3 regions of the Lactobacillus sp. ESL0700 genome follow, and region 1 is predicted to be linked to each of the others. Evidence: predicted binding sites of a transcription regulator. Region 1 holds the regulator's gene; each other region holds the start of a gene.

Region 1 (4,999 bases):
GATTTGACTCTTAGAAGTTGGAATTGTTGTGTTCTTTTCAATTAACTTAGTGAAGACACCACCCATGGTTTCAATACCAAGTGATAATGGTGTAACATCAAGCAAAACAACATCCTTAACGTCACCTGAGATAACCCCACCTTGAATGGCAGCACCCAAAGCAACAGCTTCGTCAGGGTTAATTGAGTGGTCAGGTTCCTTACCAGCCCACTTCTTAACAGCTTCCTGAACGGCAGGAATACGAGTTGAACCACCGTTTAAGATAACCTTGTCAATGTCACTAACTGTCAAGTCAGCATCGTTTAAGGCATTGTCAAAAGCAACCTTAGTGCGATCAACTAAGTCACTAGTTAATTCATCAAATTTAGCACGAGTTAAGTCAGCTTCAAGGTGCAAAGGACCAGATTCACCAGCAGAAATGAACGGTAATGAAATGTGAGTTGAAGATACACCAGACAAGTCCTTCTTAGCTTTTTCTGCGGCATCCTTTAACCGTTGCAAAGCCATCTTGTCTTTAGATAAATCAACGCCATTTTCATCCTTAAAGTTTTGGATGAGCCAATCCATGATCTTGTTGTCAAAGTCGTCACCACCAAGGTGAGTATCACCGTTAGTTGATAATACTTGGAAGACGCCGTCACCTAATTGCAATACGGAAACATCAAAAGTACCACCACCAAGGTCGTAAACTAAGACTTTTTCATCTTCGGCATCTTTATCAAGGCCATATGCCAATGAAGAAGCAGTTGGTTCGTTAATGATCCGCTTAATGTCTAAACCAGCAATCTTACCGGCATCCTTAGTAGCTTGACGTTGAGCATCGTTGAAGTATGCAGGAACAGTGACAACAGCATCAGTAACCTTTTCACCTAGGTAATCTTCAGAGAATTTCTTGATATATTGCAAAATCATTGCGGAAATTTCTTGAGGAGTATAGGACTTATCTCCAACTTTAACTTTATAATCTGCTTCACCCATGTGACGCTTAATTGAAATAACAGTATTCGGGTTAGTGATTGCTTGACGTTTTGCAACCTCACCAACTTGAATTTCACCATCTTTGAAAGCAACTACTGATGGTGTAGTCCGGTTACCTTCAGGGTTAGTAATAATCTTTGGTTCTTTACCTTCAAGAACAGCAACTGCTGAGTTAGTTGTTCCGAGGTCGATTCCGATAACTTTTGACATTGATTAACATCCTTTCATTACTGTGCAACAACAACCATTGCTGGTCTTAATGTACGGTCTTTGTATTGATATCCTTTTTGTAAAACTTGGACAACGTGGTCCTTTTGATCATCGCTGCTGGCTGCAACTGTTTGAACAGCTTGATGCAGTGTCGGATCAAATTTAACACCTTCGGCCTCAATTTCACTAATTCCGTGATCTTTCATGGCCTTAACTAAAGAATCAAGTGTCATTTGCACACCCTTCTTTAGCTGTTGAGATGCTTCATCATCAACCTTTGTACCTAAGGCACGCTCTAAATTATCCATTGCTGGTAGTACGTCCTTAGCTAAAGATTGCGACTCATACTTTATTAGTTGTGCCCGTTCTTTATTATAGCGGTTTTGCATATTCTGCATTTCTGCTTGACTACGCAAATACTTATCTTCAAAATCTTTGCTGGCTGCTTGAGCTTTAGCTAATTCTTCTTGAAGCTTTTGCTCTGGCGTTTTTTCTTTTTTATCAGCTTTTACAGCTTGCTTCTTCGCTTCAGATTTTGTTTCTTTTTCTGACTTTGCGGTAGTCGCTTCTGTTTGATCTAAATCTTTTTCACTAGGAAAATCTTTTTTACTCACGGCTAACCTCCTTATTTAAATCGACCATAATATTCAAGTAATTTCTTTGCCAGCTCATTTCTGAAATATTCAAGTAGGCCAATTACTTGTGAATACGGCATATTCGTTGGTCCTAGCAAGGCAATTACACCTTTGCCGTGGGAGCCAACACTATATTCTGCAGTTAACAAACTGTAATCCTTTAATAATTCGTTTGGTAATTCTGAGCCTAAACTAACCCTAACAGGAAAGCGACCCGAATTAGAAGTTGGCCGGTAGGCCACAAGATTGGCAATCAAATCATCTTGATCAACCAACTCATACAGCGAACGAATGCTTGAAACATCATTTGTTGAAGTATTATTTAACAAATTAATTTGACCATCAACGTATAGCTGCTCGCTAGCAGCATCGTTAATGACATCTTCAACCAAATCAATCAGTTCGCTAGCATGCTTACCACTGATATTTTGACCAACAGCCTTATTAAGCAGTTCCGGCGTGATTTCAGTTAAACTTTTACCGACTAGTTCATCGTTAATCATACGGACGGCTTTTTCAATTTCGTCGCCATGAACATTGTGCGGTAAATTATAAACCTGATTCTGAACACTGCCATCACTAGTAACCAGAATTGCCATCACCTGGCGACCAACTAGCGGTACAATCCGAAATCCCGTTACAGTTACATCCCGGTTCTCTGGTCCTTCCGCAAATGCCGTATAATTAGTTAAATCGGATAAAATTTTAGCAGCTTCCTGAACAATTTCGTTAACTTGATGAAACGGTCGGTCAAGCTGACTAATAATTTTGGTATAAACAGATTCCGGTATTTGCAGTGGCTCGACTAAATTATCAAGATAATAGCGGTAGCCCTCACTGGAAGGCACGCGACCACTAGAAGAATGAGTCTTTTCAATTAAGCCCTTATCTTCTAGGACAACCATCTCATTTCTGATGGTTGCACTCGACACCTTAATCGGCAACTGATTCATCACTGTCTTCGAACCTACTGGATCATGAGTCTGTGTAAAGTCATTAATGATTGTTTTTAAAATAAGTTCTTGACGTTCGGTCAACATAAATATCGCCCTCACTTTTAGCACTCTCATATCTTTTGTGCTAACAATTATTATGATACTAGCATTTAGCAGAATGTCAAGCCGAGTGCTAAAAATATTTACATTTTCTAACAGCAAAAAATTTCCACCTACCGTTTAAGTAGATGGAAGTCTTTATTTGTCAGCAAAGTAAGCCTTGATTTCTGCTTCATCATGCGTCATTTGCTTTTTTAATCCTGCAAGATCAGCAAATTTTATTTCACCTCGGGTATATTTATACCACTTGATAACCATCTTTTCCCCGTATGCTTCTTGGTCGAAGCCAAACAGGTTAGATTCAATAAAAATCTGTTTGCCTTCATTAATCGTCACGTTGTAGCCAACACTAGTCATAGAATCATACCATTTGTCGCCGATGTTTGTTCTGGTTGCATAGACACCAACTTTAGGCAAAACCTTGTTTTCCGACCAAACCAAATTAGCCGTAGGAAAGCCTAACTTATGCCCATTACGTAGACCGTGGCCGACAATGCCAGACATGACATATGGCGAGCCTAACAGCTTGGTTGCTAGCTCCATATTGCCGTCACTAACTGCTTTTCTGATTTCAGTTGAGCCAATTTTCTGACCCTCATAAGTTTGCTTGGGAACATCAATAATATCAAATCTTCCTTTAGCAAATTTAGGGAAGTTTTTCATATTGGCAATGTCTTTTGGCCCGTAAGTATAATCAAAACCGGCAACAACGGTATCTGCTTTTAGTCGCACGATAATCTGGTCGACAAATTCTTGCGCTGTTAATTTGCTAAATTCGTCATTAAAATGAATGACAATCAAGTAATCGACACCCAATTGCGCCATTTTATAAGCCTTCTCATCCAGACTATCAATGTAAACAACCTTAGCATTTTGATAAACTTCTTTTGGATGACGGTCAAACGTCATGACAACAAGTGGCAAGTGCTTTTTAGTTGCTGCTTCACGCGCTAATTCAATCAAGTTCTGATGTCCGCGGTGAACACCATCAAAAAAACCTAACGCTAATACGATTTTACTTGGTATTAAATTTTCTTTAACTGGATAAGTTAAATGGATAATTTGCACAATAAGACCTTCATTTCACCTATTCATTTTGCAAGAGCATCAAATTAGGACGATAGTTTTCCGTATCCTTTTGATAAATTGCCTTAACCTTATTATTGTATCGTAATGCAACCTGATTTGCATCAGTTTCTAAAGCAATCGCTGCCCCATTTTTCACTTTTAGCCATTGACCCATAGTTAAGTCAACTTGCGTGTAATCTTTAAAAAAGGCATCGATTGGCTGAATCAGTTGCTCGGCTTTACTTGGGTCAGCCACAATTTCATGCAAGCTGACTGCCTGACTAATATCAAAGCCAGAGCTAGCTGTTCTGCGCAAATTACTCATTACAGCTGGCACACCTAGCTTATCACCCAAATCATTGACTAATGAACGCACATAAGTCCCCTTACTGCATTCAATTGCAAACGCAAATTCTTCTTGACCTTTTTCTTCGTCAAAAGCTGGTTGTGCAGTTAAGTCATAAGCTAAGACATTAACCTGCCGCTTAGGCCGTTCAACCTCAATCCCTGCACGGGCATATTCGTATAAGTGCTTACCATTAACGCGCACGGCTGAATAAATTGGTGGCACCTGCTCAATCTTGCCGACAAACGACTGCATCCCCTGAGTAATTATATTAGCTGCAAGCGGTTCTGTCATTTTTTTAGTTGCCAAAGTTGTGCCACTAATATCGTAACTATCAGTAGCGTAGCCAAAAATCCCCTTGCCAACATATTTTTTGTTTTGCGTGTGCATTAATTCAATCAGCTTAGTTGCCTGACCAATCGCAATCGGCAAGACACCAGTAACATCGGGATCAAGCGTTCCAGCATGACCGATTTTTTTGATATGTAAGGCTTTGCGGAGATGGTACACAACATCGGCGCTAGTCATCCCCTTAGCCTTATCAACTACTAAAATTCCGTTTAACATTTTTAACCCGTTCCCACTAAAAAAGCGCCACAATGGCGCCTTTTTTAATTGTTACGATCTGCTTCTTGCTTTTTTAAATCAGCAATTAACTTATCGATTTTACTACCATATTTAACAGAGTTGTCCCGCTTAAAAATTAA
Region 2 (4,999 bases), 770 kb from region 1:
GCCGAACATAAAGCGTTGCGCCACTGTCATATGGTGGCACATATTCCTTATTAGCCAGCACAACTTGCTTAACTGCCTCAACGAATTTATCTTCTGGATATGGTGGCATTGCTAAACGTTCAGCTGATAAAGTAAACCGGTGGGCATTTTGATCAGGCCGGAACAGATTAATCTTACCGTCTTTTCTACGATAAGCCTTCAGGCCTTCGAAAATTTCCTGGCCATAGTGCAACACTTCTGCACCTTCGGAAAGAGTCACAGTCGAATCTTCAACTAATTTTCCTTCTTGCCATTCACCATCTTTATATTTAGCTTCATAACGATATGGCAGATCGCGATATGAAAAGCCCAGATTATTCCAATCAAGATCTTCTAGCTTCTGTTTCATCAGAGTACCTCCACTTATTAATTTCTAGGATAGATATGAAAATTTATGTCATGTTATTTTCATAATTATTTAATTGCTACCTAATTTAACTCATAAAGATACAGATGTCAATAGCAGATGATAGTTTTTCTACCTATATATAACAAAAACGCCACTTCCAAAAAGTGATGTTTTTAAAATTAAATTATTTCTCTTCTTTTCCGACTTTTTCGGCGTCGGCTTCTACCTTAGGATTAATATCCAATATTGCCTCACCGTTTAAGTAAACATGCTTATCATCAGCAGTAAACTTAACTTCCTTAGTGTCCGGCTCTTTCATTAGCAGTTTAGCAATTGGCGTTTCCAAATCTTGCTCAACTACCCGACGCAATGGCCGTGCACCAAACTTCTTGTCATAACCCTTCTCTGCAATATAGGCCTTAGTTTCATGTGAAACATCAACCTTAACTTTTCTCTTGGCAAGAACTTGGTCCATCTTCTTGAGGTAAATATCGATAATCTTGGTCATATCTTCTTCACTCAAGGAGTTAAACGGCACAATCGCATCCAGCCGGTTCAAGAATTCAGGTCTAAAGTAAGCTTCTAGAGCCTTAATCATTTTATCATGGTCAACTTTACCATCCTTAAGTAAATTGTCAGAAAAGCCGGCATTAGAAGTCATAATTAAGATTGTATCCTTGAAGGAAACTGTCCTGCCTTGGGCATCTGTTAAGCGACCATCATCCATAATCTGCAGCAATGCATTGAAGACTTGTGGGTTAGCTTTTTCAATTTCATCAAACAAAATCAAACTATACGGCTGGTGACGAACTTTTTCAGTTAATTGACCACCTTCACCATAGCCAACGTAACCCGGAGCAGAACCGATTAATTTGTTAACTGCCATCTGGTCCTGATATTCTGACATATCGAGGCGAATTAAGTGATTTTCACCACCGAACAATTGAATTGCTAATTGCTTGGCCAATTCTGTCTTACCAACCCCAGTTGGACCAGTGAGCAAAAATGAACCAGTTGGGCGATCGTTGTCTTTGAAGACTTGCTTACGTGCAATTGCATCGGTAATAATATCAATCGCACTATCTTGATCAATTACCGCCTTCTTTAGTCGTTTAGCTAAGTCAAGATTATGTTGTCCTTCACTTGCATGCAATTCACTCATCGGAATCTTGGTTCTTGCCTCAATTAAGGCATAAATATCTTGATCCGTAACTCGCGGCGTTGCAACATCATGAACGTGATCTTTTTTATCGGTCAATTCCTTGATTTGCTTCTTTAAATCACTAGCTCTAGTGTAGTCTTCCTTTGCAGCAGCCTCTTTCTTCTCGTGTTCAAGGTGCTCAATTCGCTTCTGCAGACTAGCTTCATCTTCGGGAACAGTATCCAAGCCTTTTTTGGCACCAGCCTCATCCATTAAGTCAATTGCCTTATCTGGTAAATACCGGCCTTGAATGTAACGCTGTGATAATTCAACTGCCAGGCGCAAAGCACTATCATCGTATTTAACGTGGTGATATTCTTCGTACTTCTTCTTTAAGCCTTCCAGAATTTTAACGGTTACATCGGCCGATGGTTCTGGTACTTGTACTGGTTGGAAACGCCGAGCCAAAGCCGCATCATTTTCAATTCTACGGTATTCGCTGGTGGTCGTTGCCCCAATTAAATTCAAATCGCCACTGGCTAAAGCTGGCTTCAAAATGTTGGCAGCATCCCCACTATTATTTTCAGAGTCAGTTGAACCAGCACCGACAATGTTGTGCAATTCATCAATGAACAAGATAATGTTCGGGTCTTTTTTAGCTTGGTCAATGACCTTCTTCAAGCGTTCTTCAAAACTGCCCCGCAAGCTAGAACCCGCAACCATATCATTAATATTCACATCAATAATATGCTTGTCCTTCATCTTGTCCGGAACATCGCCGCTCGCAATCTTCTGTGCCAAGCCTTCAACAATCGCTGTCTTACCAACACCAGCAGGTCCAACCAAGACAGGATTATTCTTTTTCCGCCGACTTAAAATCTCGATTACTTCCTGAATTTGCTCATCACGACCAATTACAGGATCATATTTATGCTTCTTAGCCTGCTCAACTAAGTCAACACCAATTGGCTTGTCCTGCTTAGGGTCTGGACCAGCAACTGGACCTTGACCATTAAAATTTTGTGGCGACAAGTGCATATCACCTGAATAATGGATTGGAATTGAGCCGTTGTCAGAATCCTTCATATTACCAAAGAAAGAATTGTTTAATTCGTTAAATAAATTATCAAAATCGTTATCAAAGTATGCCATTTATTAACACCCCTTATTATAGTTTTGCGTCTTCAATTAGCACTCTATGAATTAGAGTGCTAATCTGTTTACATCCTAAATTATAACAGGTTATCCACAAATAGCAAATTATTTGTCTTACTTTTCCACAACGTATAGCTTTATTCTTAGGTAAACAAAAAAATGCCGATAAATCAGCATTTTGTATAGTCTATTTATTATTTTTTTGATATAAATCGTAGTGTTTACGCAGATATTTTGCAGTCAAACTTGTGGAATTTTCAGAAATATCCACAGGTATGCCACTAGCAACTATCTTACCTCCCTGCTGGCCACCACGCGGTCCCATATCAATCATATAATCACTGTTAGCTATCACATCTAAGTCGTGAGTAATTGTAATAATTGTTGCCTGCTGAGCTAACAATTTTTGCAAAACTGCTAGCAATGTCCGCACATCATACGGATGCAGCCCAACCGTCGGCTCATCAAAGACAAACAGACTGCCCTTTTGTTTACGGTGCAAGTGACTGGTTAGTTTCATCCGCTGCGCTTCACCACCTGATAAAGCCGGCGTTGACTCGCCTAAATGCAGGTAGCCCAATCCCATATCGTGCAAGGTGGTGACAGTTTTTTGAATTGCTGGCACTTTTGCAAACACTCCTTGATTGAGTACATCATCAACTGAGAGAGCTAAAACATCCGCAATACTCAGTCCCTGCCATTTAACTTGCAAAACTTTGGAGTTATAGCGTCGCCCGCCACACACAGAACAAGTTTCCACCATATCAGGCAAATATTGAATATCAAGTGCAATTACCCCCGTCCCACCACAGGCTGGACAAGCACCTTCTTTATTATTATAAGAAAAATGTGTGGCCTTATATTTTAACTGCTTTGCCAGCGGCTGGTTGGCGAATAATTTGCGCAAATTCGTCATAATGTCAGTATACGTCGCAACTGTCGACCGCTGGTTTTTACCAACTGGCGCAGAATCTACACTAACCACATTCGTAATTCCGCTGGCTGCTAAATCCTTGACCCAGGCTGGTCCAGGCTCGTGCTTTTTTTGCGCCTTAAGAGCTGGTAAAAGCGAATCAAGAATCATCGTTGTCTTGCCAGCACCGGAAAAGCCAGTAATTGAGGTCAAGCGACCAACGGGAATTTGCGCGTGAACATCGTGTAGATTAAAACGATCAGTAACTGTAAAAGTAATCTTCCCCTTGGCAAACAACGTGGCTTCTTTAGCCTGCGGCCTAACTTGTAAAGGTGCGTTACCTGTTAGATAAGGGCCAATGTGTGAACTTTCATTTTGCTTAATCTGATCGGGCGTGCCCTGAGCAATAATTTGGCCACCTTGACTGCCAGATCCCGGGCCAATCTCAATAATCCAATCGGCCGCGTTAATAATTGACGTTTCATGGTCAACAACCACCAAGGAATTCCCCTGATTAACCAGTTCATGAAAAACATCAATTAATCCGGCCACATTATCCGGGTGCAGACCAACAGACGGCTCATCTAAAACGTACAATACGCCAGTCGTTTCCGTTCTAAGCGTCCGGCCCAACTGTATTCGTTGCAATTCTCCCGTTGATAAGGTGCTAGCTTGCCGCGCCAAACTTAGATAATCTAAGCCTAACTTTAATAGTGGCTTAACTTGATGCATCAATTCACCAGTTAAATTTTGAGCCAATGCCTGCATATTTTCTGGTAATTCAGCCAAAATCGCCTGCATATAATCATTTAACTCACCCAGAGTTAGTTGTTCTGCCGCCACAATATTTTTACCGGCAACTAACTGTGTCCAGCGACTAGGATCAATCCGCGAGCCATGACAGCGTGGACAGGTGCTAAACCGGTAAAAGGCATTAATTCGCTCTAAACCGCGTTCTGACTTGGTTGTTTTACGCGAATTAGCAACAGCATTATAGGCATTTTCATATAAAGCGTCTAAATGATAGACGCGCCCAGTTGAGGTTGGCAGATCAATTGGAATTTTTCGTTCTTCACCATGTAAAACAATTTGCTTTTCCTTAGCTGTTAGTTCCTTATACGGAATATCGGTACGGACGCCGAGCTCACGTGCAATCCGCCACATCCAGTTACGTCCCGGAATCTGCCATGTAGCCACAGCACCTTGCTCAAGCGATAGATTTTCATCGGCAATAATCTTGTCGTCATCAATCTGCTCAACTGTGCCAAGACCCTGACATTGTGTACAGGCACCATCAGAGTTAAAGGCAAAGTCTTCTGCACTAAACGCATAAAATTGAACGCCGCAAGTTGGACAGGTTATTTGCCCCATCGCATCCCCCGATAAGTCCATTGCTTGAGCA
Region 3 (4,999 bases), 500 kb from region 1:
TGCGAAATTGCTTGACCTCTTAAAAATCGCATTGCCTGGTTATATTAAAGAAGGCAAGGAAAAACTGACGATTGCGATTGGCTGCACGGGCGGTCAACATCGCAGTGTGGCAATTGCTCAGCAATTAGCCCGTGATTTAACTAAAGGCGGTTACCAAGTCGACATTACGCATCGTGAGATCAGCCGCTACACTAGAAAATAGGTGAATTAAATGGCGTATGGAGAAGGAAAAATTATCCGGGTAATTAAAAGTAGACGTCCTAAAGTCGTAGTTATTGGCGGCGGGACTGGCTTACCCGTAATTTTAAATGCATTAAAGGATCAGAATGCCGAGATTACGGCGATTGTGACCGTTTCGGATGATGGTGGGTCGTCTGGTTCGATTCGCAACTTTATTAACGTTGTGCCGCCTGGTGATATTCGTAATGTCTTAGTGGCTCTAAGTGACATTCCGCAAGAGGAGAAAAACATTTTTCAATACCGGTTTGATTCGTCAGACTCGTTCTTTTCCGGTCACGCAATCGGCAATCTGATTATTGCAGCGTTGAATGAAATGCACGGTAATATCTTTGATGCCGTTCAGTCTTTATCCAAAATGATGCACGTTGATGGCCATGTTTTCCCCGCATCGAATGAACCTTTGACCTTAAACGCGGAGTTTATTGATGGTACCAAGCAAGCTGGCGAAAAGGAAATCACTGATAAAGACAAGCGAATTAAACGCGTTTGGGTGACAGACACTAATTCAGATGATGAGCCAGAAGCGGTTTTACCGGTTTTGGCCTCTGTCATGCAGGCAGATGCCGTTGTATTGGGCCCAGGTAGCCTGTTTACGTCAATTTTGCCTAACTTGATGATTCCGAATCTTGGTCAAGCAGTCCGCGAAACCAGCGCGGAAGTGATTTATATTTGTAATATCATGACGCAGCTGGGCGAGACTGACCATTTCTCTGATAGTGAGCACGTGGCGGTCATTAATAACCATCTTGGCGGCAATTATATTGATACAACGCTGGTTAACGGTGCCAAAATCGACATGAGCAAGTTTAATCCAGCGGATTATGACGCATACTTGGAACCTGTTAGGAATGACTTTGCGGGTTTGCGAGTTCAAGGCAGTCGCGTGATTACCGATGATTTCATTGATCAGCGCAGTGGCTTAGTCTTTCACGATGGTAAAAAGGTGGCGCGTGAGATTATCAGTTTAGCGTATGAAGCAATGTCCCGCAGAAAGAGGACCGATAAGTAATGGCAAGTTATGCGAGTAATGTTAAAAAGGAATTGACGGCATTGCCAATTCATCCTGAACATGCAAAAGCTGAATTAGCAGCATTTTTGCGGATGAATGGTGTGTTAAACTTTCACGATCATCAATTTAGTTTGGATATTACAACGGAAAATCCGGCGATTGCACGACGGATTTTTTCCTTGATTAAAACCGCTTATCGCGTTGAGCCGCTGCTCATCGTGTCACGGAAGATGAAATTGAAGAAGAACAACCAGTATCTTGTTCGCCTGCAAAATCATGTCCGTGAAATTTTAACTAATTTGGAGATTTTGTCTGCGGAATCTGGCTTACTGACGCGAATTCCTAAGCGGATTATTACCTCTAAGGAGGGCGCAATGTCTTATTTGCGTGGCGCATTTTTAGCCAGCGGCAGCGTCAACAATCCCGAGACCAGTCGTTATCATCTGGAAATTTATTCAGCTTATGAAGATCATAATGATGATTTGCTGGAATTAATGAACCATTATTTTTTCTTGAATGCCAAAACAACTAAACGCCGGCGCGGTTTTATTGTTTATCTCAAGGAAGCAGAAAAAATTGGTGATTTTCTTCATATTGTGGGCGCGTTGAATGCCATGCTGGCGTTTGAAGATTTACGGATTATGCGTGACATGCGCAACTCTGTTAATCGGCTGGTCAACTGCGATACAGCTAATTTGAAAAAAACAGCAACAGCTGCTGCCAAGCAGGTTGAAGATATTGAATTAATTGAACGCAAGAAGGGCTTGGATACATTACCGGAAAAGTTGCGTGACCTGGCGCAATTACGGCTAACTAATCCGGAGTTATCGTTAAAGGAACTGGCAGAGCAGGTGCCAGATGGTCCAATTTCAAAATCCGGTGTCAATCACCGGCTTAAAAAGTTACATGAGTTAGCAGAAACTTTAAGACAATAAAAAAGAGTTCATTTTAAAATGAACTCTTTTTTGATGTTAAGTAATTACTTTTTCTTGTTAACCATAATTTTGTCAATCAAGCCGTAATCCTTAGCTTCTTGAGCGGTCATGTAGTTGTCGCGTTCGGTATCTTTTTGGATTTTATCTAACGGTTGACCGGTAGTTTCGTGGATGATGTTGTTGATCTTTTCCCGACTCTTCAAAATTTCAGTAGCAGCAATTTGAATGTCAGTTTGCTGACCCTGAGCACCACCTAAAGGTTGGTGAATTAAGACTGTCGAGTTTGGTAATGCAAACCGTTTACCCTTGGCACCACTAGTAAGTAAGATTGAAGCCATTGAAGCGGCCATCCCGATAGCAATCGTGGAAACGTCGGACTTGATGAAGTTCATTGTGTCCATAATTGCCAAACCTGAAGTGATCACACCACCAGGTGAGTTAATGTAAAGTGAAATATCTTTGGTGTTGTCTTGAGCATCAAGGAAAAGTAGTTGCGCAATAATCGTATTTGCCATATCATCGTTAATTTCGCCGCTCAGCATGATAATCCGGTCTTTTAATAGCCGCGAATAAATGTCGTATGCACGTTCACCGCGAGCAGTTTGTTCGATAACTGTAGGTACAAGCATGTTTCTGCCTCCTAAATTTAAGTTCTAATTATTAGCACTCTAATAAGTACAGTGCTAATTAAATCACTTACATGGGTAACTGTCAATGAAAGTGTATCAATTTTGTATTTTTTGTAACGTACTTCTTATATTACAATATAGAGAGTATATTAAATTTTGGAGGAAAGATTTTGAAGCATTTTAATAAAATAGCAACTATTATGACGACTTTGATGCTGGGAGCGTCTGTCGCAACTAGCTCTCCCGCAGCAGTTCTGGCCGCTACAACTGACTCTGATGCACCTGCTTCAGACACCAGTACAAATTCTAATTCGAATTCTGTAACCAAGCCTGATGACTCAAAGGATACAACTGGCACTGATACACCAGATGCAGATAAGCCAGCTGATAATAATAAGCCTGATGACACATCAAACACTACAGATACCGATAAACCGCAAAAGCATAAAGCTAAGCCCAAGCAAAAGGTTACCGGTTATTCGATGATGACCAAGGTTGCCGGTAACAAGAATTATAAGGTTTGGAAGACAGTTTCAGACGGTAAAGTTCATACTAAAGTTGCTGATGGTAAGATTTACCAATACAATCACATTCAGTCAGACCAATTGATTGAGACCAAGAAGGCGCGTTATTGGCGAATTTATGTTGATGGCCGTGAAGTTGGCTATGTCAACGAAAATTATTTTGCTAAAAACCAAATTTCAGTACCGAAGACAATTTCTTTAGTACGGAATGATAATTATGACTTTTTCTCATCCGATGCTATTTCTTATGTCACTAACAGTATGGGAACTGTCATTGATAGCAGCCAAGTTAAAATCTCTAAGCAAGACATTTCTTGTAGTAAGGCTAAAACTTACAAAGTTAAGTACAGTTACGGCTCAGCCAAAGCTACAGTTAAGGTAACGGTAAGAAAGAGTACTAGCGAAGGAATTGTTGATCCAGACGATTATGCTTCTGTGACTGGACAACCTGGTACTGAGGATTATAAGAGCTGGAAAAAACACTATGGTTCTTCAGTTAATTACATTAGTCCAACTGAGTACACCCCAGAAACTGAATCTCATACTTTAAGTAGCAACGGCTTGACATTGAAGACCAAGTTTTATCAACCCGTATTACTAAGTGTTAAAGATCCATCAGATGATAACATTAACCGTGTGGGTCATATTCCGGAAGGAATGACGGTTTCTAATGGTTGGGCTTACACGAGTTTATTAAGTCACACTAATTTAATGTCAGGACACGTTGTCGGCTATGATTTAAACAAGCTAAAGAGTCCATATAATGCTCAGCATTTGCTTGATATGTCGCAAACTGATTTTAATAATTATGTAAAGCATATCAAGGTTAGTCAATACATCCCAATTGGCCATGGTCAAGCAATGGGCGCAAGCAATAAATATATTTACGTGATTAATAATGATCATACGCAAAAGGAAAGTACTGACTCAGTTGAATTGGTACAAATCCGCAAGAGTGATATGCAAATCAATAAGATTTGGACTTTTAAGACTTGGGTTGGTGACGATTCACAACCACGTTATTTCCAAAATGGTGTTGTAATGTCAGATACTGATATGTACACTGTTTATCACGATGCCAAGAACAAATGCTATGAGTACTGGGAATTGCAACGCAAAGGTGATAATTGGTACCCGAAGCTTGTTGGTAAGACCAATGGTAATTTTGTCAGTAACGGTGCCCCAGTTCAGGGCTTTGCTTATGATCCCGTTAACCAAAAGTTCTACTTGGCCTTTAACGATTTGATCTTTAAGATGAGTCGCAACGGTGCAATTAAGCAGGCTTACCAATTTGACACTGGTCGTGAGATTGAGGGCATGTCAGTTAGCGATAATCAGTTATACGTTAACTTGGCCCAGCGTGCAGAGTTGTTGGTTAGCATGAATATTAACTAAAAAAAGTAAGAGCTGTAAGCTCTTATTTTTTTGTCTTTGCAGCATTTTCAATTAGCTGATTAAATTGCTTACCGCTGGTGCTCATGCTATAATATAGACATAAACAAAAAAGAAGCCCTACTTGCAATAGGACTTCTTAACATGAGTTTCCGCTCAAAAGCGGTGACTTTACGAATTTTTTTCAAAAACCGCTAGAGTGATCTGAACCCTAAAATTAGGACAGATTATTAAATTTTAACTTAGGACTAGCTCCCGATATTTTATCGG

The links. Region 1 encodes HrcA, which represses chaperone genes, less so after heat shock. Its sites were predicted from a motif close to TTAGCACTCNNNNNNNNNGAGTGCTAA; they were not measured.
Region 2: OZX63_RS09170 (ATP-dependent Clp protease ATP-binding subunit) is a predicted target of HrcA. The motif match lies at 2,718-2,744, and genes of this name have one in related genera.
Region 3: clpP (ATP-dependent Clp endopeptidase proteolytic subunit ClpP) is a predicted target of HrcA. The motif match lies at 2,845-2,871, and genes of this name have one in related genera.

Annotation. Positions count from the first base shown of each region.
Region 1 covers NZ_CP113930.1:1,165,569-1,170,567, forward strand. The annotation lists gene dnaK (molecular chaperone DnaK) at 1-1,188, opposite strand, end outside; gene grpE (nucleotide exchange factor GrpE) at 1,206-1,802, opposite strand; gene hrcA (heat-inducible transcriptional repressor HrcA) at 1,814-2,863, opposite strand; gene ribF (riboflavin biosynthesis protein RibF) at 3,017-3,946, opposite strand; gene truB (tRNA pseudouridine(55) synthase TruB) at 3,966-4,859, opposite strand; gene OZX63_RS05545 (ribosome-binding factor A) at 4,904-4,999, opposite strand, start outside.
Region 2 covers NZ_CP113930.1:1,931,004-1,936,002, forward strand. The annotation lists gene OZX63_RS09165 (branched-chain amino acid aminotransferase) at 1-391, opposite strand, end outside; gene OZX63_RS09170 (ATP-dependent Clp protease ATP-binding subunit) at 573-2,681, opposite strand; gene OZX63_RS09175 (ATP-binding cassette domain-containing protein) at 2,872-4,999, opposite strand, start outside.
Region 3 covers NZ_CP113930.1:662,623-667,621, forward strand. The annotation lists gene rapZ (RNase adapter RapZ) at 1-202, shown strand, start outside; gene yvcK (uridine diphosphate-N-acetylglucosamine-binding protein YvcK) at 212-1,249, shown strand; gene whiA (DNA-binding protein WhiA) at 1,249-2,184, shown strand; gene clpP (ATP-dependent Clp endopeptidase proteolytic subunit ClpP) at 2,229-2,813, opposite strand; gene OZX63_RS03465 (SH3-like domain-containing protein) at 2,984-4,732, shown strand; gene OZX63_RS03470 (IS3 family transposase) at 4,967-4,999, opposite strand, start outside.